Regions from separate parts of the Nonomuraea sp. NPDC026600 genome, predicted to be linked through region 3. Evidence: riboswitches for the same ligand, from Rfam matches in the RefSeq annotation. Region 3 holds a riboswitch; each other region holds the start of a gene.
The links. Region 3 has a riboswitch for cyclic di-AMP ahead of AB0F17_RS31940 (hypothetical protein). Riboswitches for the same ligand answer to the same signal wherever they lie in the genome.
Positions count from the first base shown of each region.

Region 1 (5,744 bases), on a different contig from region 3:
CGAGAATGAGGCCCAGCACCCCGGACACGATGCCGAAGATGACACCGTCGATGATCCTCGCCACGAGCCGCTGCCACCACTCGGCGAGCGGGGCCGGGGCTCCGGGCGGCTGCATCCCGTGCGGCTGGGCGCCGTAACCGGGCTGCTGGCCGTACTGGGGTTGCTGCGGCTGCCCGTATCCGGGCTGGCCGCCGTACTGCGGCTGCTGCTGACCGTAACCCGGCTGGGACTGCTGCTGCTGCCCGTACTGGGGTTGCTGACCATAGCCGGGCTGCTGGCCCGACGCGGGCTGCTGGCCATAACCAGGCTGCTGACCGTAACCGGGCTGCGATTGCGGCTGCTGACCGTAATCAGGCTGCTGACCATAGCCGGGCTGCTGGCCCGACGCGGGCTGCTGGCCATAACCAGGCTGCTGACCGTACCCAGGCTGCTGGCCATATCCCGGCTGGGACGGCTGCTGCTGACCATAGCCGGGCTGCTGGCCGTAACCGGGCTGCGGTTGCGGCTGCTGCTGGCCATAACCAGGCTGGCCGTACTCGGGCTGCTGGCCCGAAGCCTGCTGCTGCCCGTAGCCGGGCTGCTGGCCGTACTCGGGTTGCTGGCCATAGCCGGGCTGCTGCCCGTACTGCGGCTGCTGACCGTACTGCGACGGCTGCTGCTGGCCATATTGCGGCTGCTGGCCGTAGCCCGGCTGCTGCTGCTGCCCGTACTGGGGCTGCTGGCCGTACTGCGGCGGTTGCTGCTGGCCATAGTTGGGTTGCTGACCATAGGCGTCGTCCGCCCGGTAGCCAACGACCGTTACATCCGGGTCGGGCTCGCCATAGGGACGGCCCGCGTTGTGATGTCCGTATTCGGGAGTCCCGCCAGGCGCAGAGTGCTCGCCGGAATCATCCTGTGGATACGGCGGCTGTCCGGTGCTCACCGTGTCACCTCGCTTCGAGTGCGCATGTGGCACGTGTCAGGACACATGCCTGTGCTGCCCAACGTATCGACATAGGTATCAACAATCACCTTTCGCATTAGTCAAGGTCCGCGTCACCCGATGTCAGGTGGAGCAGCATGCGGGTGTTCCCCAGAGTGTTGGGCTTGACGTGTTCCAAGTCGAGGAACTCGGCGACACCCTCGTCGTACGAGGCCAGCAGCTCCGCGTAGACCTCTGGCGAGACCGGAGTGCCCTGAACCGGGCGGAATCCATGCCTCGCGAAGAAATCGACCTCAAAAGTCAGACAGAATACCCGGCGCAGGCCGAGCTCTCGAGCGGTAATGATCAAGGAAGAGACGATCCGGTGCCCGATTCCGAGGCCGCGGAACTCCGGGTTGACGGCCACCGTACGAATCTCCGCGAGATCCTCCCAAAGCACATGCAGCGCGCCGCAGCCGACCACCAGGCCACCGCGCTCGGCGATCCAGAACTCCTGCACGTCCTCGTACAGGGTGACCGTGGCCTTCTCCAGAAGCCGCGGTCCGGCGCCCGCGTAGGTGTCGACCAGGCGCCTAATCGTCCTGACATCCGGCGTGCGGGCACGCCGGACGACGATTTCCGTGTCCGGGACTGTCACTTCGGCGACCTGCTCCATGGGTCTCCAGAGTACAGATCCGATTACGGCTCACCCCTAACTGCGACCTCTCCCCCATCTCATGACATCTGGTGGTTGATCGAACACGATGGGGGATCCCTTGACTCCTAGGCTTCCATGTCTTGGCGAACTTGGTGGAAAAAGGACATAAAGTCTGTTCTGTACGGCCAAGCACGAGACCCTCTCGTGACCCTTCGGTTGCGAAACCTCTACTGACTTGGCAGTTCTGGTTGAGCACGAACGCCGAGTGCACTAGTGTCCAGCGACGATGTCACCCGCGCGAGCCAAGCGTGGAGACGCGCCCAATCTCCGCGAGGAGAACCGGGGACCCGCCGGTGGCGAGCTCATCCTGACGCCACCCTGGGGTGAATCCGAGCGGTTCGTTCGGTAGGGCTGCTCCGGCCCGAACCCGTCAGCTAACCCGGTAGGCGCCGATGAGAGGAGCTGGTTGGTGAAGTACACCCGCAATCGCGAGGGGAAGCCGGCGGGCGCTCACGCCCGCCCTCCGGGATCCCGGAGAGCCTCCACCCGCTTGGGTGTCATCGCGGCTACCGTCGCCACCCTCCTGTTCGCCATCCCCGTCGGCTCCGCCGTCGCCGATCCCAAGCCCTCGCTGAAGGCCCTGTCCAAGCAGGCCGAGGAGCTCCACACCCAGATCGAGACGCTCAGCGAGCAGTACAACGGCCAGCGGGAGAAGCTCAAGACCGCCAAGAAGGCGGTCGAGGCGGCCCAGAAGACGCTGGCCACCAGCGAGTCCGATCTGGCCGTCAAGCGCGCCAAGGCCTCGCTGCTGGCCCAGAACGCCTACATCAACGGCGGCCTCGGCCAGTCCCTGGCGTTCACCACCTCCGACGACCCCGAGAGCTTCCTCGACCGGGCGGCCACCACCTACGCGCTGGAGCAGCAGCAGGGCGCCGAGGTCAACCTGGTGACCGCGGCCAGGGAGGCCGCCGAGCGGGCCAGGACCAGCGCCAAGACGCGCATCGACGAGGTCCAGGAGATCGTCGACGGCCTCGGCACCAAGCGCGACAAGATCACCAAGCTGGTCGCCAAGGTCGAGAGCAGCCTCTTCAAGCGCGCGATCGGCGAGGCGGGCCGCCCCGGCTCGCGCGCCGTGAAGGTGAACCTGCCGGTCATCGGCGCCGGCAAGGCCGCCATAGCCGCCAGGTGGGCGCTCACGCAGCAGCTCAAGCCCTACGTCTGGGGCGCCGAGGGCCCGAGCTCGTACGACTGCTCCGGCCTGGTGATGGCGGCCTACCAGCGGGTGGGCATCTCACTGCCGCACTACACCGGCGATCAGTGGACGGCCGGCCGGCACATCTCCAAGGAGGAGCTGCGCGCCGGCGACCTGGTCTTCTTCTACGGCGACCTGCACCACGTCGGCATCTACATTGGTGGCGGCATGATGGTCCACGCACCGCAGACCGGCGACGTCGTGCGCATCGCGTCCATCGCTCGCCGTCCGTTCGCGGGTGCCGTACGCATCGCCGACTGAACTTCCGGCGCTCTGACAGCAGGCGTCCCGGCAGCAGGCGCCCTGGCGACAGGCGCCCGAGCAGCAAGCGCCGGCGGCGAACGCTCTGACAGCCGGGGTCTGGCGGCAGGGGCTCCGGCGGCGGGCCCGCCGGCGCGGTCAGATGAGCTGACGGCGGGCGGCCCAAGCCACGGCCTCGATCGCGGTGGCGACTCCGATGCGGTCGCAGATACCCCGCAATCTCCGGCGTACCGTGCGCCCGCTGATATCCAATCGTCTGCCCACCCGGTCAACCGTGACTCCCTTGGCAAGCTCCGCCAGCAACGCCAGATCCGCATGGCTGAGCTCAACGCCTTCAGTGAGCACATACATCGGGAGCCCTCCCCCCAACAGCAGAACTCGAGACGTCTCTGTCCGAGCAGAAGGTAAACGCATTCTGGAAAGGTCGTCAAGCAAGCCAATCCTCACATTTGACGATCGACATTGACATGATCCTCTATATGTGAAGTACTCGCCATATGTCGGCACACTTCGGGGCCTGATGAGCGAGCACAGCCGTCCTTACAAGGGCTCCGACCCACCACCGCCGAGCACCACGGACATGCTGGGCTTCGATCCCTGGGACGCCGATTTTCCGCCGCGCTCCATATACGAAATATCGGGAAATACAGCGGTGTGGGCCACTCTTTCGTACCTGGCCGGGCTGTACGTACGAGCCCTGCCGCGCGATCCCCGTTTCGGACACGGCTCCGACCCGCTCGGCAAAGGCGATCCGACAGAGCCGGTGGAATCGTTCCTGCTCATGAACTCCACGGACCGACCACAGCCGCCCGCGCGGGCTGGTCAAAAGAGAGCGCCCGCGGGCGGGTGCCGAGGCGATCGCGACCGAGCTGATCCGGACGCTGCCGAACGAGGCCGAACTGATCACTGTTCTCCTACTCGCCGCCGGACGCGGGACCGCTGTCAACCTAACCGCCGTCGGCGGCCTGAACGTTACGCGGCACGTGGCCGCTGCGGCCCGGAGATCCTGCCCGCAGACGGTCAGGCGGTGGCGTCGTACGTCTTCCTGGCCGCTTCGACGATCTGGATGTTGGCCTCGGCCCAGCCCTTGATCGCGGCCACCAGCGGCATCAGGCTCTCGCCGAGCGATGTGAGCTCGTAGTCGACCCGGACCGGCACCGAGGGCGTGACCGTGCGCCGCACCAGGCCGTCGCGCTCCAGCCCGCGCAGCGTCTGGGTGAGCATCTTCTGGCTGACGCCCGCGATGCGCCTGGACAGGTCGCTGTAGCGGCGAGGCCCGCTCGCCAGGCCGGTGAGCACCAGCGTCACCCATTTGTCGCTGAGCCGGTCGAGCAGCTTCCTCGACGGGCACTCCGCGAAGTAGGCGTCGAACGCCTGCTTGGCCTCCTCGCGCCGGTCGGCCGCCGTGGTCGTCGCCATCCCTCGTCCCTCCAGGTGAGTTACGCACTCACAGGTGTCTACTTACCAGAAGAGAGTAACTCTTCCTAGGGTCGTAGGCATGACGAACATGCGCGCGCTCATCGGTGGTACCGGCTCCCCACGGCTCGTGGAGGTGCCGGTGCCGGAGGCGGGACCGGGCCAGGTGCGGATCAGAATGGCGGCGGCCGGGGTGAACCCCTTCGACCTGGCGGTGGCCGCGGGGACACTGGCCGACCACGGCGTGGCCAGGAAGCTGGATTCCTACGGGCTCGGCTTCGATGTGGCCGGGACGGTCGACCAGGTGGGCGAAGGGGTCGCCTACCTGGTCGGAGACGAGGTGATCGCGCTGGTGGGCAGGCTGGAGCTGCCGGTCAAGGCGCAGGCCGAGTACGTGGTGGTCGACGCCTCGGCGGTGGCGAAGGCGCCCCGGGGCGCGTCGGCCGTGGCGGCGGCGACGATCCCGCTCAACGCGTTGACCGGTGTGGTGGTCATCCCGCTGCGCGGCACGGACGTCGCGTCGGTGTTCTTCAGGGCGGACGCGGCCCAGCTCGCCGAGGTGGTGCGCCTGGTCGAGGCGGGCCGGGTCACGCTGCGCGTCGCGGGCACGTACCCGCTGGAGAAGGCCGCCGACGCGCACGCCCGCCTCGCGGCAGGCGGCGTGCGTGGCCGGCTCGTGCTGGTGCCGTGAGCCGCGCGACACATCGGCCGGTGAATCGCTATGCTCACCGGCCGAGCGCCGTACGACGTGGCCGTGCGGGTCAGTTGGTCGGCTTGACCAGCGGGAACAGGATCGTCTCCCGGATGTTCTTGCCGGTGAAGGCCATGACCATCCGGTCGATGCCGGCGCCCATGCCACCCGTGGGCGGCATGGCGTACTCCAGGGCCTGGAGGAAGTCCTCGTCGAGCTGCATGGCCTCCGGGTCGCCCCCGGCGGCCAGCAGGGACTGCTCGACCAGGCGGCGGCGCTGCTCGATCGGGTCGACGAGCTCGGAATAGGCGGTGCCCAGCTCGGTGCCGAACCCGATGAGGTCCCACTTCTCGGTCAGCAGCGGGTTGTCGCGGTGCTGGCGGGTCAGCGGCGAGGTCTCCAGCGGGTAGTCCATGACGAACGTCGGCTGGATGAGCGTGTGCTCGACGAGGGCCTCGAAGATCTCCTGGACGAGCTTGCCCTGGCCCCACTTCGGGTCCCAGTGGACATCCCGCTTGTCAGCAAATTTCCGGACCTGCTCGATCGGGGTGTCGGTAGTGACCTC
Region 1 covers NZ_JBEZYD010000004.1:492,323-498,066, forward strand. The annotation lists gene AB0F17_RS12555 (RDD family protein) at 1-115, opposite strand, end outside; gene AB0F17_RS12560 (hypothetical protein) at 119-997, shown strand; gene AB0F17_RS12565 (amino-acid N-acetyltransferase) at 1,020-1,577, opposite strand; cyclic di-AMP (ydaO/yuaA leader) riboswitch at 1,867-2,023, shown strand; gene AB0F17_RS12570 (NlpC/P60 family protein) at 2,110-3,072, shown strand; gene AB0F17_RS12575 (LuxR C-terminal-related transcriptional regulator) at 3,211-3,423, opposite strand; gene AB0F17_RS12580 (helix-turn-helix domain-containing protein) at 4,093-4,491, opposite strand; gene AB0F17_RS12585 (zinc-binding dehydrogenase) at 4,571-5,179, shown strand; gene lysX (bifunctional lysylphosphatidylglycerol synthetase/lysine--tRNA ligase LysX) at 5,250-5,744, opposite strand, start outside.
Region 1: linked by a shared signal. The riboswitch ahead of AB0F17_RS12570 (NlpC/P60 family protein) and the one ahead of AB0F17_RS31940 (hypothetical protein) in region 3 are both predicted to bind cyclic di-AMP.

Region 2 (5,744 bases), on a different contig from region 3:
CGTGGACCTCTATCTGATCCACTGGCCGTTGCCGAAGCACGGCACGTACGTGCAGGCGTGGCGCGGCCTCGAGAAGATCTACCGTCAAGGGCGGGCGAAGGCGATCGGCGTGTCCAACTTCACCGTCGAGACGCTCACCCGGGTGATCGACGAGACGGACATCACGCCGTCCATCAACCAGATCGAGCTGCACCCGTACTTCCAGCAACGGCGGCTGCGGGAGTTCCACGAGGCCAACGGCATCCTCACCGAGGCGTGGAGCCCGCTGGGGCAGGGCCAGGGCCTGCTCGGCGACCCGGCGCTGAGCGTGCTGTCGGAGAAGTACGGCAGGACGCCCGCGCAGATCGTGCTGCGCTGGCACATCCAGCTGGGCAACGTGGTGATCCCCAAGTCGGTCACGCCGGCCCGGATCAAGGAGAACTTCGAGGTGTTCGACTTCGTCCTCGACGCCGAGGACATGGCGGCGATCGGCGCCATGAACACGACAGACGGCCGCATCGGCCCAGACCCGGACACCTTTCACTGGATGGGTTGATTCCCTACGATCTCCCCCCATGAAGAATTTTGCATGGGGTATCGCGGCCACGGGTGTCATCGCCAAGAGGGTCGGCACGGTCATCGCGGCTGAGCCGGGGATGCGGGTGGCCGCCGTCGGCTCCCGCGACCTCGGCCGCGCGCGGGCACTGGCCTCGGAGCTGGGCGCGGAGTCGGCGTACGGCTCGTACGAGCAGCTGTGCGCCGACCCCGCCGTCGACGCCGTCTACGTGGCGACCCCGCACGCCCAGCACCTGGAGGTGGCCGAGGCGGCGATCGCGGCGGGCAAGGCGGTGTTGTGCGAGAAGCCGCTCGCCGCGTCCGTCGCCGACGCGGAGCGGATGGTCCGGCTCGCGCGCGAGGCCGGGGTCTTCCTGATGGAGGCCATGTGGATGCGGTTCAACCCGCTGATTCAGCGGGTGGCCGCCGATCCCCGGTTCGGGGAGATCCGCTCGGTCCAGGCGTCGTTCGGCTTCAAGTCGCCCTACGACCCCGCGCACCGGCTGTGGGCGCCGGAGCTGGGCGGCGGGGCACTGCTCGACCTGGGCGTCTACTCGTTCGGGCTGGCGCAGCTCCTGCTCGGGATGCCGGAACGGGCGCACATCACGGGCTCGCTGGCGCCCTCGGGGGTGGACGCTGAGGCGGGCGGGGTGCTGATCTATCCGGGCGGCCGGCGGGCCCTGGTGGAGTGCTCGCTGCTGGGCCCGTACGCGAACGACGCCTACGTGGTGGGGACCGGCATGCGCGCGGACATCAAGGCGCCGTTCTGGGCGCCGGAGCGGGTCGTGCTGAGCGGGCCGTCGATGGAGACGGAGGAGCTCGTGCTCGATCCGGCGGACAACGGATACGCCGGCGAAGTCCGCGAGGTGCGGGCCGTCGTGGCCGCGGGAGGTAAAGAATCCGCGATCATGCCACTTGACGAAAGCCTTGCCATGATGGGGCTTCTGGCAGATGTACGCGGGCAACTCTCCTGACCAGCGGTTTATCTATTTGTAATCCCCTTGCCCCATGTATTACCTTGTACGACATCTAAGGCATACGTACCTGTTTGTCCGGTTCGTTGCCTGACCATCGCACAAACATCACAGGATCGTCCTGTGACCGCTGAATCCGCCTCGTGCGGAACCGGGGACCCATGTCTTTGGGGTGAATCGGCACGTCAGTGCCGTAGGGCAGCTTCCACGCCCGAACCCGTCAGCTAACCCGGTAAGCGGCATGGAAGCAAGGAGAACCCCCTCGATGGCCATGAGTCGTCTTACCCGTGCCCCCAAGCTGACCTTCGCTCAGGCCGCCCTCGGCGTGGCCGTCGCGGCCGCCGCCATCGGCGGGCAGTCCACCGCCCACGCGGAGACCATCGCTACCGGCACCCAGCAGCACGCCGCCGCTCCCGCGGATCACCCGGAGGCCAAGGTCGAGGCCAAGGCCAAGATCTCGGCCGCGCAGGTCCTGGCCCTGGCCAAGGCCCAGGTCGGCACCTCCGAGGACGCCGCCGGCGGCGGCACCAAGTTCCAGAAGTGGTACATGAACACGCCGCGCGCCCGGGAGACCGTCAAGCGCGACGGCGGCAGCAAGCAGGAGTACCTGAACGCCGCTTGGTGCTCGATGTTCGTCTCGTGGGTCGGCGCGCACTCCGGCGCGCGCAGCATGGTCGGCTGGGACGCCTACACCGTCGAGCACGCGCGCTGGTTCGCCAAGAACCACCGCTGGGGCCAGGCCCCGAAGCCGGGCGCCGTGGTGTTCTTCTCGTGGAGCGGCAGCAAGAGCCTGGACGACATCCAGCATGTCGGGTTCGTCGTCAAGGACAACAACAACGGGACGATCTCTACGATCGAGGGCAACACCGGCAACGGCACGGTCGCCCAGCGTGTCCGGCCGAAGTCCCAGGTCGTCGGCTACGGATACCCGGACTACACCGGCTGACGGCTACTCCCCGAGTCCTCCGGCCCGCCTCCCCCCGTGAGACTCTCCTGGCCTCTCCTTTCGACGAGCGCGCGTCCTTTGGGCGCGCGTTCGTCGTACGTCTCCCCTGCGACAACCCCGGCCACCTGCTTCGGAACAGCCGAAAGAGGATCACGTCCCACCGAACAGCGCATGGCCGCCGTATCGGCCGCAACCCCCAAGTTTGGGGATGTACGGGTCCGCCGTCACCTCCAACACTGGCGGTGACCAGGCAACATGCCGGTTCTCATACCGCAGGAGGGGACATGTCACCGACGACCCAGCAGGACAATTGGCGCTTCTGTAACAAGTGCTACACCCTTTGGTGGAACGGTCGCCCCGACAACGGGCACTGCCCCGCAGGTGGCGCCCATGAGGGGCACGGCAGCTGGAACTTCTACCTCCCGGCGAACCCCGCCGAACACATCTGACGGGCACAGCCGACGATAGACCGGGCCCCCGCCCGGCAGAACTCCCCGCGACGCCCCGGCGTCGCGGGGAGTTCTGCGTGGGTTGCCTGCTCGCCGGGTCAGCCCAGTTGCTGGGCGTTCAGGCCGATGAGGCGTTCGTAGGCGGGGCTTTCGTCTGGGTAGAGGACCTGGACGTCGATGAGGAGGTCCGTCCCGGGGTCGACGCTGTGTCCGCCGCCCTGGGGGGAGCCGAGCAGGACGGCACCATCGGTGCCGTCGCGCAGGATCTCACCCCAGAAGTTGTCGACGAAGCTCTTGGACAGCGAGGTTTCCTCCGGCAGATCACCGAAGCCCACGCTCCATTTCACGACGCGGGTGTCCTCGGCGTGCATCGTGAGCCGGTAGGAGTAGATGTGCCCCACGCCTTCCGCCCAGTGGCCTCGCAGCTCCTGGTCGACGCGCAGGTTCCCCACGAAGCGGGCCGCCAGTGCGGACTGGGCCTGGTCGTTCCAGGAGCCGTTCGGGCTGTCGGCCATGGGGATGCCCCGCAGATCCGCGATCGAGGTCCCCCGGTCCACCGGCAGCGCGTGCCCCTGCTGGTCGGCGGCCGAGAAGAGCGCGTTGTCCTCGACCGTGTTGTTTACGACGGCACTTACCCCGTCACCGCTGTGGTCGAACCCGTACTCGGAGAAGTCGTTGACGTACGCGCCCATCGGAATGGCCAGGATCTTGTCGCCACGCCCCGGGGTCTGACCCGCGTTGAAGTTCGAGCCCCGGTAGAGACAGAAGTTCCCCCCCGGGCATGCCTCCGCCCCTTGGCCGTAGATCAGCTTCGGTTCCCTGTTGTCGCTCATTGCGCTCCCCCATCGTTGACGGCTCACGCGGCCACCCCGGGGGCAGCCGCCGGGTTCTGCGGACCGTGGTTGTCCCGGGCGTTGTTCCAGGGCGGAGCCCAGCGCATCGTGACGCCGGAAACCGGTACAGAAACCCAGCCATCACACTATGCTCAGGCCTTGCCACCTAAAGTAACGCCACGCGAGGCTCGCCACTGGTCGCCCGCAGCGCGCCAGCCAGCCGGTACCTCTCTCGGGGAGTTGACCGCCTGTCCGTTGCACCGAAGGCGGCCGATCCCAGTTCGTGATGCGGGTGACCGCTACGACGTCTCCTGGTAAAAAAATTCTGCGTACGTGTCGATTCGGGGGTCTGACTGTTCGACGCGTTCGTGAGAGTGAAGGAGGCGGATCATCAACTACCACCGGTTGAAGCTGGCGGTTTGCTCTCGCGGTCCCGTCTGGCTGAAGGGAGGCCGGTAGCGTGTGGCTGGTTGATGGCAGCCCAGCCCGCTACGCCGCGTGTGGCGATGTTGCGGGCCGCGATGTGGTCGGCGTGCCCAGCGAGGCCACACCCCGTGCAGACGAACCGGCCCCGCGCCGGCCGGTTCGCCCTGCTGACGTTCCCGCACTCCGGACAGGCCTGGGAGGTGTACGCAGGGTCGACCAGGATGAAGGCGACTCCGGCGCGGGCGGCTTTGTAGCGGGTGAAGGTGATCTGCTGGGCGAACGCCCAGTTGTGCAGGGTGCGTCGCTGGAGCCGGTGAGCCCTGACCCGGCCGCGAATGCCTTGGAGGTCTTCCAGGGCGATGCCGCGGCCGGTGCGTTCGGCTTCACGCACCACATATTTGCTGATTTGGTGGTTGAGGTCGGTCATCATCCGGTGCTCACGCCCCGACAGGCGACGCAATACCCGCCGCGCCGCAGCAGTCCCCTTCTTCTGCAGCCGTCGGCGTTGGCGATGGCGCCGCTCCCGCAGGGTGCGGACGTGGCCGTTGCCGCCGATCGGCCCAGGCAGTGCGGGGCCGGGCAGCACCGCGCCGTCGGAAGTGACCGCCAGGTTCGCCACCCCTTGATCCACCCCGAGGAAGCCGTGGACCGGCTGGCGCACCGCCAGCTTGGGCAGGGTGACGGCGACCTGCAGCAGCCACACCCCGCGCTGGCAGATCAGGTTGGCCTCACCGAGCGGCAGCGCGTCCACGGCTTTGAGGTCTTCTGGCCGGCCGGCGTAGGGGACGGCGACGCGGCCGGTGGGCGTCCACAAAGATACGGTCCGGGCGTCACGATTGAAGCTCATCAGCCGTGCGTCGTAGGGGACGGCGCCGTGCGCGCGGAAGATGTGGGCGCGCTTCTTGGTGGCGCGCCGGTTGGCGTAGGCGCCGGCGACCCGGGCGATCGCCCGCACGGCCGCTTGCGCGCCCAGCCCGGCCACCTGCGCCCGCACCTCGTAGTAGGCGAGCCGGTGCAGCTCCACTACGGCGAAGGTGCGGTGCTGCCACGCCAGCCGGGACACCATGGTGGCCGCCTGATTGCACACCTGCACCGCCGCTGCCAGCGCGTCGGCCTGGCCCGGGGCGGGTGTGAGTCGCAGTTGCACGACGGTGGGCAGGCCGTGGCGTTTGGTGGTGGAGCGGCGGATCGCCATCGCGCACCTCCTGTCACAGCGCCATCACCCACCGCACACATCACCGAACGTGACCGAGTCTTTCCATACTGTTTTCGAAAGGAGGGGTGGCGCTTCCTCCCGGCCCTGAAGGACCAGGTCTCCGCGCCACAATCCAGATGAAGTTCATGATCGTAGGGAAGGCCAACGAGGCGACCGAGGGCGGAGCACTGCCCAGCCAGGAGCTCGTCGACGCGATGGGCGCCTACAACGAGAGCCTGGCCAAGGCGGGGGTGCTGCTGGCCGCCGAGGGGCTCTATCCCAGCTCCCACGGCGCGCAGATCGCCTACACCAGGGATGGCAAGGCGACCGTGCTCGACGGGCCGTTCGCCGAGGCCAAGGAGTTGATCGCCGGGTTCTGGCTGATCC
Region 2 covers NZ_JBEZYD010000056.1:21,678-27,421, forward strand. The annotation lists gene AB0F17_RS60650 (aldo/keto reductase) at 1-535, shown strand, start outside; gene AB0F17_RS60655 (Gfo/Idh/MocA family oxidoreductase) at 555-1,508, shown strand; cyclic di-AMP (ydaO/yuaA leader) riboswitch at 1,627-1,762, shown strand; gene AB0F17_RS60660 (CHAP domain-containing protein) at 1,774-2,454, shown strand; gene AB0F17_RS60665 (hypothetical protein) at 2,739-2,903, shown strand; gene AB0F17_RS60670 (hypothetical protein) at 3,002-3,736, opposite strand; gene AB0F17_RS60675 (transposase) at 4,128-5,357, opposite strand; gene AB0F17_RS60680 (YciI family protein) at 5,504-5,744, shown strand, end outside.
Region 2: linked by a shared signal. The riboswitch ahead of AB0F17_RS60660 (CHAP domain-containing protein) and the one ahead of AB0F17_RS31940 (hypothetical protein) in region 3 are both predicted to bind cyclic di-AMP.

Region 3 (5,744 bases):
CGAAGCGACCAGTCCGCGCCGGACCAGCGGCAGATGCTCGGCGACCAGAATCCGGATCAAGGCTCCCACCTCCGTCATCTCCCAGAGTGATCGCTTGATCGCGTACTGTCAACGTAATCTGCCGGGTCCGCAAAGGGTGCGCAAGCCATCGAGGTGTGAGGACTTCGACTACTCTGGGGGCTGTCGGGACCTTCTGTCTGCCCTGGAGCGGGACTAGATGAACTGGCTTTACCTCGCGGGGATCATCGTCTTCCTGATCGGGCTGATGGCGTCGGTCGCGTTGCACGAGCTCGGCCATTTCGTGCCTGCCAAGATCTTCGGCGTCAGGGTGCCCCAGTACATGGTCGGCTTCGGCGCGACCGCCTGGTCCATCCGGCGGGGCGAGACCGAGTACGGCATCAAGTGGCTCCCCCTGGGCGGCTACATCCGCATGATCGGCATGCTGCCGCCACGGCCCGGCGACGATCCGGCCAAGCTGAGGAGCAGCTCGACGGGCCCGTTCCAGGGCCTCATCGAGTCCGCCCGCGACGTGGCGCAGGAAGAGGTGCGGCCGGGCGACGAGGACCGGGTGTTCTACCGGAAGAAGTGGTGGCAGAAGGTCATCATCATGTCCGGCGGCCCGTTCATGAACTTCGTGCTGGCGTTCATCCTCTTCTCCGTCCTGCTCGTCGGCATCGGCCTGCCCGCGCTGACGCCCGTGGTGTCGCCGCAGACCAACACCTGCGTGATCCCGATCAGCGAGCAGCGGACCGACTGCCGAGCCACCGACCAGCCGACACCGGCCGCCAAGGCCGGCATGAAGCCCGGGGACCGGCTCGTCTCCTTCGGCGGCCAGAAGATCAACACTTGGGACGACGCCACCCGCCTGATCCGCTCGCACGGCCCCGGCCCCGTCGCCGTCGGCATCGTCCGCGCCGGCCAGCCGATGACGCTCAACGTCACGCTCATCGCCCAGGACCGGCCGTCGCCCACCGACCCGAAGAAGATCGACAAGAACGTCGGCTTCCTCGGCGTGATGCCCACCGAGGTCATGGAGCAGCAGAGCGTCGGCGTCGTCATCGGGTACATGGGCCAGCTCACCGGCCGGGTCGCCGAATCGCTGCTGAACCTGCCGCAGAAGATGGTCGGCGTGTGGCACGCCGCCTTCTCCGGCGACAAGCGCGACCCCGAGGGCCCGGTCGGCGTCGTGGGCGCCGGGCGCATGGGCGGCGAGATCCTCTCCTCCGATCTGTCGGGCGAGAAGAAGGTCGCCTTCCTGGTGAATCTGCTGGCCGGGTTCAACCTGGCGATCGGCATGTTCAACCTCATCCCGCTGCTGCCGCTCGACGGCGGCCACATCGCGGGCGGCCTCTGGGAGGGCCTCAAGCGCGCTTATGCCCGCGTCAGGCGCCGCCCCGAGCCCGGGTACGTGGACATCGCCAAGGTGCTCCCGCTCACCTACGCCCTGGCCTTCGTCATGATCATCATGGCCGGCCTGCTCGTCTACGCCGACCTGATCAACCCGCTCACACTCACCGGCTGACCCGCCTTCTGGTGCGCCGCGGCTCCCGATGACCCCGAGCACTTCTTCCGCCCGCCGTAAGGACGGGCAGGATGGGTGGGGACGGGGTCACTGCGAGGGCGAGGTTTTCAGGTGGACGTGCTGATATCGGTGGACTTAGAAGGCGTCGCGGGCATCGCCACGAAGCAGCAGATCCACCCAGGTGGACACGATTACCCGATCGCGCGGGCACTGATGACGGCGGAGGCGAACGCCGCGGTGGCCGGCGCCTTCGACGGCGGCGCCACGTCGGTGGTGGTCAACGACAGCCACGGCCCGGCCGACAACCTGCTCGGCGAGCAGCTCGACCGGCCGCGGCCGTGGGCGTCCCGGTAGGGCTGGTGACAGGAGACGACGTGATCTGCGCGGTCGCGGAGAAGGCGTTCCCCGGTGTGGTCACCGTCCCGGTGAAGACAGCGCTGGGACGCACGGCCACGCGCAGCAAGCACCCGGCGGTCGCCCGGGAGGCCATCGCCGCCGGGGCGGCCCGCGCCGTGGCAAGTGCCCTCTCGGGAGCCATTCGGCCGGTGACCATCCCCGACGAATTGGCCATCGAGGCCGAACTACGGCCCAATGGCGCCGCGGAGCTGGCCGCCCTGGTCCCGGGCACCGAGCGGACGGGCGCGCGTACGGTCCGCTATCAGGCTGCCAGTCCCAGGACGGCGTTGGACGTGCTCATCGTCTGGTCCGCGCTGACCAGCCACTATCTCAGCCGCTGAATCACCACCTCAGCTGCCGGCCGGTGCCAGGGCCTGTAGGGGGATCGGCAGCGCCGAATGAGCGCTGTGCATCAAGTTCTCGTCGAGGCGAACGCCGCTTTCCAGCTCTACCACGGCCAGGCACGCCGCCGTGATGTCCACTGATGCCTCCGCGCCCTCGCTGTCATAGCCGCCGGCGAGGATCTTGGTGAAGGGAATGAGGGGGCCGAGGAGGTCGGTCCATGGTGTGGAGGGCAAGGAGGCTGGCTCGGGATGGTCGAGGTATCCCTCGGCGATCCCGTACCGGACGTACATGCTGGTGCTGCCGTTGATGTCGAAGGAGACGTACCAATGCCGGAAGCCGTCGCCGGCGAGCCTCTGGATCATCTGCTCACGGTCACCGAGGTTGACCCAGTCCAGAGTGACGACCCCGGAGCCGACCTGATAGAGGTGGAGGGCGCCCCTGCGGTGCGGCTCATTGGGAGCCTGGTCGAAGTGGAGGCGCCTCACGGCATCCTCGACCGACAGAACCCCGGAGTCGGGGACCGTCACCGTGTACGCGAAGGTGTCGAGTCCGAGGTAATCCAGCATGTCGTGGTAACGAGAGACGATGTCATCGAACATGAGGCGATCAACCTTTCTCGGCCGCGGGTCCCCTTGTCAGAACATCGAGATGTGTACATGGTCGAAGTGGTTCTCGGTGATGCTGCCGCGGTCGGACATCGGGCTCCAGCCCGAGCCCTGGTTGATCCGCTGCTTCCAGATGACGTACTTGACCCCGAGCTTGTTCTTGTTCTCGATCGCCCAGGCCGCGATGCGGTCGCCGAGTGCCTGGTTGGCCCCGCTGGGCATGCTGCCGCCGGTGCTCATCATGAAGTCGCACGCGCGCCCCAGCGGGTGCTCGCCGCCGCCGCCCGAGCGGAAGCAGCCGACCTCGAACGGCAGTGAGAAGTCCTTCTGGATCAGCCCGCGGATCACCCGCATGCGGGCGGTGATGTTGTCGGTGCCGGCCGGGAGCTCGGGCGCCCAGCTGCCGTCCGAGCGGCGGCCGGGGCCGAACGGGATGAGGCCCTTCAGCTTCTTCTGGATGTCCTTGATGAGGTCCTGCGCGTCGTCCCGCTGCTTGGCCACGTTGGCCGCGTCATCGCGGATCTTCGATTCCAGAGCGGTCGCCTGGTCCGCGGTCGCCTGCTTCAGGTTCCTCAGGGTGGCCACGCTCTGCACGATCGCCTGCTGCGAGGCCGTGAGCTGCTCCAGCACCGCCGCGCTGGAGCTGTCGCTCGGGAACGTGAGGTTCGGCAGCGAGCCGGTGCCGTTCTGGTACTGCAGCTGCGCGAGCTCGGCGACGCGCTTCTGGGCGGTGACGAGGCTGGCATCCGCCGCCGCGAGCCGCTTCTTGGTCGTCTCCGAGTCCTCTTTCGCCTTGGCGAGTTCGACGCGCTTGAGGTTGTAGGTCTCGATGAGCTTGTCGACCTTCTGGTCGAGCTCCTTCAGCTCCGCGCGGAGCTTGGTTTCGCTGGGCTTGGGCGCGGCCGGCCCGGCCGAAGCCGGTACGGCCGTGAAGGCTCCGAAGGCCACACAGGTGGCGGTGATGAGACCGATGGCAAGACCCGTGGGGGACGCAGTCGCCACGTGAGGGGTTCCTCTCCCTGACTGCCGACCGGGTTAGCTGACGGGTTCGGGCAGGGAGATGCCGCCTTACCACCGAAGTGGATTCACCCCAAATGCGATGGGTCCCCGGTTCCCAGGTCACGCACCCGGGATTAGGCCAGCAACGACCATTTCGGTCGGTGCTTCAGGGGATATTAGTGGTAAACCCAAGGTCATGGCGACTCCAAGCGGAAATCAATTAGAGATCTACCTGTGATCGAAGCATGCGTGCGGCTTCCTCCGGCAGGACATCGTTGACGAACGCGCCCATGGCCGACTCCGAGCCCGCCAGATACTTGAGTTTCCCGGGCGCCCGCCTGATGCTGAACAGCTCCAGGTGCAGATAGGCCAGGTCACGGTCCTGCCGCACCGGCGCCTGGTGCCAGGCCGAGATGTACGGCATCGCGACACCGAACAGCCCGTCGAGCGCCCGCAGCACGGACGTGTACAGCGGAGCGAAGGCGGCGCGCTCCTCCTCCGTCAGCGCGGCCAGGTCCGGCGTCTGCCTGTGCGGATACACGTGCACCTCGAACGGCCACCGGGCGGCGGCGGGTACGAACGCCGTCCACAGCTCGTTGGCCGCCACCACACGCACCCCGGCGGCCCGCTCGGCCGCCAGCACGTCGGCGAAGAGGTTGCCGCCACGGTGCCGTGAGGCCGCGCCGAGCTGGAGCTTGGTCCGCGGGGTCACGTACGGGTAGGCGTAGATCTGCCCGTGCGGGTGCGGCAGCGTGATGCCGATCTCCTCGCCCCGGTTCTCGAAGCAGAACACCTGCTCCACGCCCTCGATCGCCGACAGTTCGGCCGTACGGTCGGCCCACGCCTCCATGACCAGGCCCACCTGCTCGTCGGAGAGCCGCGAGAACGACGACGAGTGCTCGGAGGTGAAGCACACCACCTCACACCTCCCCACCCCTGGCCGGACCTCACTGAGCCCCCCGGCATCCTCATAAGTCCCGAAATTTCCGGAGAAAGAGGGGAAGCGGTTCTCGAAGACCACCACGTCATACTCGTGTGCCGGGATTTCCGATGACCGTGTCTCAGACGACGGGCACAGCGGGCATTCGTCGGCCGGAGGCAGGAACGTGCGCGTCTGGCGGTGCCCCGCCATCGCGATCCACTCCTCGGTGAGCGGATCGTAGCGCAGCTCCGACGCCACCGGCCTGGGGTCGAGCGCCCGCCTGTCGATCGCGCTCCGGTCGGCGTCGTCGCGCCGGTCGAAGTAGATCAGCTCTCGGCCGTCGGCCAGGTGGGTGATGGTGCGTTTCACTGCGAGTCCTCCGCGATGATCAGTTCGCCGGCGCGTTCGCCCAGCTCCATGCGTGCTTCCTCGGGCAGCCCCGAGTCGCTGATGACCACGTCGGCCTCGGTCAGTTCGGCGATCGTGCTGATGCCGACCGTGTTCCACTTGGTGTGGTCGGCGGGGATGACCAGCCGGTGCGCCGCGGTCACCAGCTCCCTGTCGGTCTCCGACTCCAGCAGGTTGGGCGTGGTGAACCCGGCCCGCACGCTCATCCCGTGCACCCCGAGGAACAACGTGTCCACGTGCAGCCTCCGGATCGCGGCCACCGCGACCGGGCCGACGAGGGCGTCGGACGGTGTGCGTACGCCGCCGGTCAGCACGACCGTGCGGTCGGCGCGCGGGTTGCGGTGGAAGACGTCGGCCACGGGGATCGAATTGGTGATGACCGTGAGCTCGGGCACCGAGATGAGGTGGTGGGCCAGGGCCCAGGTCGTGGTCCCGGCCGAGAGCGCCACCGCGGTGCCGGGCCGTACGAGCTGGGCGGCGCGGCGCGCGATGGCCTCCTTCTCCTGCTGCTGGCGGGCGGACTTGGCGGTGAAGCCCGGCTCCTCGG
Region 3 covers NZ_JBEZYD010000016.1:28,711-34,454, reverse strand. The annotation lists gene AB0F17_RS31965 (response regulator transcription factor) at 1-69, opposite strand, end outside; gene AB0F17_RS31960 (site-2 protease family protein) at 218-1,522, shown strand; gene AB0F17_RS31955 (M55 family metallopeptidase) at 1,634-1,876, shown strand; gene AB0F17_RS31950 (M55 family metallopeptidase) at 1,882-2,259, shown strand; gene AB0F17_RS31945 (hypothetical protein) at 2,269-2,862, opposite strand; gene AB0F17_RS31940 (hypothetical protein) at 2,899-3,870, opposite strand; cyclic di-AMP (ydaO/yuaA leader) riboswitch at 3,877-4,018, opposite strand; gene galT (galactose-1-phosphate uridylyltransferase) at 4,088-5,158, opposite strand; gene AB0F17_RS31930 (DeoR/GlpR family DNA-binding transcription regulator) at 5,155-5,744, opposite strand, start outside.

Region 4 (5,744 bases), on a different contig from region 3:
GGGTGACGGACGATCCGGTACGGCTGACGGCGGTCGAACTCCGCGCACCCCGGCCAGGCCGGAGCGTAGACGGCCACGCCGGGCGTGCGCAGGGCCAGCCCGTGCACGAACGACTGGATGCCACCCGGCCTGGGCGGGAAGTCGTTCGTGACGATGAGCACACCGGTCACGGCTGTGGCTGACCGTTCAGCGCGGCCCACTCCCGGGCCATGGCGATGCGCTCGGGACCGGAGGGGTGCGAGGCATAGAGCGCATATTCCACCGGATCCGGCGACAAGTCGGAAATATTGGTGATTGCCAGGCGTTTCTGCATCGAGAGGAACGTGCCCGGGTCCTTCGTGAGGTTCAGGGCGTGGAGGTCGGCGCGGGCCTCGATGTGGCGGCTGATCAGGTTCTGGGCCGGGCCCACGATGACCGTGGCCAGGCTCAGCAAGCCCATGATCACGCCCACCGCCCGCGGGTCGGCCGCCGAGACGATGCCCGTGCGCCGCCGTACCACTCCCAGGAGCAGGAACAGCAGGATCACGCCGAACGCGGCGCCCAGCCCGCCCATCAGCGTGCCGACGAGCACGTCGCCGTACTTGGCGTGGCCCAGCTCGTGCGCCACGACCAGCTCGACCTCGGACTGCGGGGCGCGCAGCAGCGTGTCGTACACGACGATCCGGCGCGTGGCGCCGAAGCCGGAGACGTAGGCGTTGAGGGCGTTCGTCCGGCGTGAGGCGTCGGCGATCAGCACGTCCCCGACCGGGACGTGGGCGCGCTCGGCCAGCGTCATCAGGTTCACCCTGAGCGCGCCCTGCGGCATCGGGCGGAAGTCGTTGAACAACGGCTCGAACACGACCGGATACACGAACGACGCCAGCAGGGTCAGCGCGAACGCCCCCACGGCGGCCGGAATCCACCAGCGCCGCACCTTCCTGGCCAGCGCCACCACGACCAGCACCATGATCGACTGCAGCACCACGCCCACGGCCAGCCCCTTGAGCCGGTCCCCGGTCCAGCCGGCCCAGTCCTGCGTGGACAGGCCGTAGTCACGCAGCACCACCTCGAACCAGACGCCCAGCGGCCACCGGACCGCCTCCACGATCGCGGTCAGCACCGTCACCCCGAGCACCACCCGCACCCACCACGGCCCGCGCAGCCCGCCCAGCACCTTGGCCCCGAACGGCGTGAGCACCAGCAACCCCGCGAACAGCACGGTCAGCCCGAGCGACAGGTACCCGGGGACGCTGGTGGCGGCGTCGAACGCGGCGGCCCTGGCGATCTCGCCCGCACTGAAGTCACGCGCCGGATCCGGCGGCACGGTGGGAGTGCCCGGCGGCATCACCCGCCACGGCGTCGCCAACGCCACCACGACCAGGATCACCACCCCGAGCAGGACCAAGGCCCAACCGGTCCCAGCACGCGCGGGCGTAGCGGGGGCGCCTGGCGCGACGTTCCCGCTCGGCATGGCCTGTCCCCCTGGCGCGGCGTTCCCGTCAGGTGTGGCCCGCCTCCCTGGCGGGGCCTGCCTCCCTGGCGTGGCCTGCCCGCCCGATGCGGAGCCCCCATCTGGTGCGGCCCACCCACCCGGTGCGGTCTGCCCGGTGTCCGGGGCGGTATCCGACCCCGCCGGCCCGGCATCCGCCCCGAACGGCACGTCGTCTCCATCGGACCGCCCAGTCGACACGGCGCCGGGGCCGGGCGGCTCGGGCAGCGCGGCGTTCTCACCGGGCTGTGAGCCCGGGTGCCGGGCGGCGGGGTCCGCGTCGTCGTCAGGCGGCATGTTGTCGGTGCTCTGCAGATCGTCCATCCGCGTTCCCCTTACGCAAGCTGGTCCCGCACGTAGTCGCGCCACCGTGCCGTCAACGTCCCTGCCGAGAGCCCGAGCCTGGCGAGCCCCCGGTCGATGCCACCCGTCTGGGCATCACGGTAGAGCCTCACCAGAGTCCCCTCACCGAACCGCTCGGCGATGAAGCGACACGCCAGCCACGCCTCCTGGTAGGCCCGTGCCAGCCGTACAGGGTCCCGGGAAGAGGGTGCGAATGCCTCAGGCCCCGGCAACCCGCCCGGCAAGCGCCCGGCCCGCACCTCGGCGGCCAGCTCAGCGGCGGCGACCCGAACCGGCAGCCCCGCGTCGCGGTAGCCCACGTAGTCGGCGAACCCCTCATAGAGCCACACAGGCAGCCGCTCCGTCCCGGCGGCGACGTGGGTGAGCTCGTGGGTGAGCACGACGTCCCGCCCGGTCGGGGTCAGCCGGCCGAAGTACTCGGGCACCACGACGACCCGCCCGCCATCGGCCACCGCCGCCAGCCCGGCGACACTCCCCACCCCGGCCACCCGCGCGGCCTCGGCCGTCGAACCAGGCACGAGCACCACGGGCCGCACCGGCCGTCCGAGCACGGCGGAGACACGCGTCCCGGCGGCGTCGGCCCTGCGCGCCAGGTCGCGAAGCAGCTCGGTGGCCGCGTGGTGACCGACCACGACCGAACGCGCACCTCGTACGACATCCGCCCCGTCACCCCAGAGGCCCCGCGCCTCCGCCGGGAGCTCGCGATCACCGGGCGTCGGGCCGCGACCCGCCACAGGCTGCTCACGACCACCGGACGGCAGGTCACGAACCGTCGCCGCGAGGTCACCCGTCCCGGTGGCCCGGTGCGGGACGGCACTGGCCGAGGCGAGGGCCAGGAGCAGCACCCCCGCCACCACGACTCGGCGGCTCACCTGCACGGACACGTTCCCCGATGGTAGTCGCCCACCGCGGGAGACCGGCCGTCACGGGAAAATGCGCGAAGGTCCCGTCCCCAGCGGGACGGGACCTTCGTGACGGTCATACAGGCCGGGACGCACCGCCTTACAGACCGGGACGCACCGCGCCCGCGAACGACGCCTTGCGCCATCCGTTGAGCTTCTCGATGCGCACCGTCTGACCTGTTCTCGGCGAATGGATCATCTTGCCGTTGCCGACGAACATGCCAACGTGGCCGAGCCCATGGAAGAACAGCAGGTCGCCTGGCTTCAGATTCTTCCAGGAGACCTTCTTCTTGATGCCTGCGAACTGGCTGTTCGTCACGCGTGGGATCTTGACGCCGGCCTTCTTCCAGGCGTACTGGACGAGACCGGAGCAGTCAAAGGAACCGGGTCCTGTGGCCCCGTAACGGTACGGGTCACCGAGCTGGTCCTTGGCCACGGATACGGCCGTGCGGGCCCTCGCCTGTTGCCGAGCGACCGCCGTCTGGTGCGCGGTCTTCTTCACGGACTTGACGGTCTTACCCGCCGTGGTGGTCGTCCGGGAAACACTGGCCGGTTCGCGCGCCGTCGTCGCCTGCGCCGTCGGGGCGTGGAGGACCACACCTCCGGCCGTCACGGTCATCGTTAGTGCTGCGCCACTCAGGGCAAGGCGGGACAGACGGGGGTTATAGGGGGAGGTAGACAGGATTTCTCCTTGGATCTTCCACGAACGCCTACCGGGTTAGCTGACGGATTCGGGCCTGGAAGTCGCCCTACGGCGCGATAAGCGCCGATTCACCCCTGATCCCTGGGACGGGATCGCTGGGTCCCCGGTTCCGTGCTCCTGGCTGCACGGATTCGGCAGGCCACCGCCGCAATTGGTGACATTGGGAAATGGCGGTGACCGAACGGTTTTTCTATCTGTCCACATCGGAGACCCGATGGAGAGCCGCGACGCCATGGCTTGTTCGCCGCGAGGCCAGAAGCTACGCCCTAAGTAACGAACTGGCAAAGGCGTCATGGGGTTGTCAGGATCAGGCAGACCCCTCAGTCAGGACCGCAATCCCAGATGGAGCAGCGGTTTATGTTACGCAAATGTGACCCTTCTCACACTTGACGATACCTCGATCTGTCAGGTCCCATTCGTCACTTCTGCACCACTGGTCCCGTTAGCACCAGATCGCTGGTCACAGCGGTCGCAGCCCCCCGAACACCATTCGCCCTAGATCCAAAGAACCCTCGACGATCTCCGGCCGAGATCCCAGGACAAGTACGGCCCCCGTCGGCCGTCGCGGCTCGGCGAGCATGCGAAAAGCACGCCGAGCATGACCCCGCCGCCGGTATGGTCGATGTGGGCCACGCCGCGACCCCGCCTTGCGCACGCGCGCCACGCTCACTCAGAGCGCCAGACGCGCCACGCTGAGCTCGCCACACACGCCGGGAACACGGACACCGACGTGGCATTTATCACTCTTCAGCACGCGACCCCGGGCGCCGGAATCCACGGACCGGGGCCAAGAATGCGCACGTCACGGCGCGCAGCCGTCTCCACCGGAGGAGCGTGCCCCTGGACAGGCCCCGGCCCCGCACGGCGGGCGGGGCCCACCGTGCTTGGCCGTACAGAAAAATAACGCTTTTGAACTCAGCAAAAGCGCTACGGGCGGATGGCCCCCACCAGGCTGCCACCGTAGGAGGAGAGGGTGACGACTTTGACCACGTCGCCGGTCTGGGGCGCGTGGACGATCTGCCCGTTGCCCGCGTAAATGCTCACATGCCCCAGCCCCGAGCTGAAGATGAGATCCCCCGGCTGCAGATCCTTCAGATCCACCTTGCGGGAGGAACCCCAGGCCCACTGCTGCCAGGTGGTGCGGGGCAGCGAGACGCCCGCCGCGCGCCACGACGCCTGGGTGAGCCCCGAGCAGTCCCAGCCGCGCGGCCCCGTACCGCCGAACACGTACGGCTTGCCCACCTGCGCGTACGCGAACCTGAGCACCGCGGCGGCGTTGCCGGAGGCCGCGCCGGTGTACTTGATGCCGGTGCTGTTCGGGTCGCCGGTCTTGTAGGCGCCGAGCTTGTCGAGCAGCTTCTTCTGCTGCGCGATGAGCTTGCGGACCTCCGAACGTTCCTTCTCGACCCCGTCGCGCTCCTTGTCGGCCGCCTGCAGCGCCGTCTCGGCCTTGTCGCGCTCGTCCTTGAGGCCGCGGTTCTCCCGGTCGAAGGCCACCAGCCGCTCCAGCTTCTCCTGCGACAACTGGTCCGCGAGCGCCAGGCTGCCCAGCATGCCCGTGGGGTCCGGCTGGCCGACCATCGTGGGCCAGGAGCCGGCGTCGGGGCCGAGCTTGTAGGTGTCGACGGCCATCGCGACCACCTGGGCGTGCAGCGTGGCGACCGTCTCCAGCTTGCGCTTGTAGCTCGCGTTCAGCTTGCCGTACTCGCCCTGGGCCGTTTTGTACTTCTCGGTCGCCGTGTTGTAACGGTCGACGACCTTGTCGGCCTTGTCGTTCAGCTTTTTGAGCTTGGCTTTCGCCTGCTTGATCGTGGGCTTCGGCGCGGCCAGTGCCTCGCTCGTTGGGGACAGCAGCAGCCCGATCGCGAGACCCGCAGCCAGTGGCACCCGGCCAAACCTCACAGTGTCGCCTCCCAGGGAATACATCTGGGGCGAAATGGTACAGAAGTGGCGGGTGTGCTTTTACCTGAACGGCCGATTCGTAATCTAGGCGCGGCCCAGCCTGCGCAACAGCAGACCTGACGGAACCGGTCTGGCTCCCATGCGACGGACGGATTCGGCCACCTCGCGATCGGAGGAGACCACCGCCATGGCCCGTCCTGGCGGCTCGGCCCGGACGAGCTGGCGGATCAGGTCGTCGGCGATCTCGCCGGGCGCGCTGAAGAGCACCCGCACGCCGCGCGGTGCCACCACCTGGACGGGCGCGTTGAGCTCGGCGCCGTCGAAGACCACGGTCACCTCGACCCTGGTCTGCGCGACCAGCCCGCCGAGGCCGGTCATCAGCCGGGTGCGCTGATCGGCCAGGGTC
Region 4 covers NZ_JBEZYD010000028.1:154,664-160,407, reverse strand. The annotation lists gene AB0F17_RS45170 (glycosyltransferase family 4 protein) at 1-170, opposite strand, end outside; gene AB0F17_RS45165 (M48 family metalloprotease) at 167-1,792, opposite strand; gene AB0F17_RS45160 (hypothetical protein) at 1,804-2,715, opposite strand; gene AB0F17_RS45155 (C40 family peptidase) at 2,834-3,352, opposite strand; cyclic di-AMP (ydaO/yuaA leader) riboswitch at 3,426-3,583, opposite strand; gene AB0F17_RS45150 (C40 family peptidase) at 4,364-5,323, opposite strand; gene AB0F17_RS45145 (NYN domain-containing protein) at 5,423-5,744, opposite strand, start outside.
Region 4: linked by a shared signal. The riboswitch ahead of AB0F17_RS45155 (C40 family peptidase) and the one ahead of AB0F17_RS31940 (hypothetical protein) in region 3 are both predicted to bind cyclic di-AMP.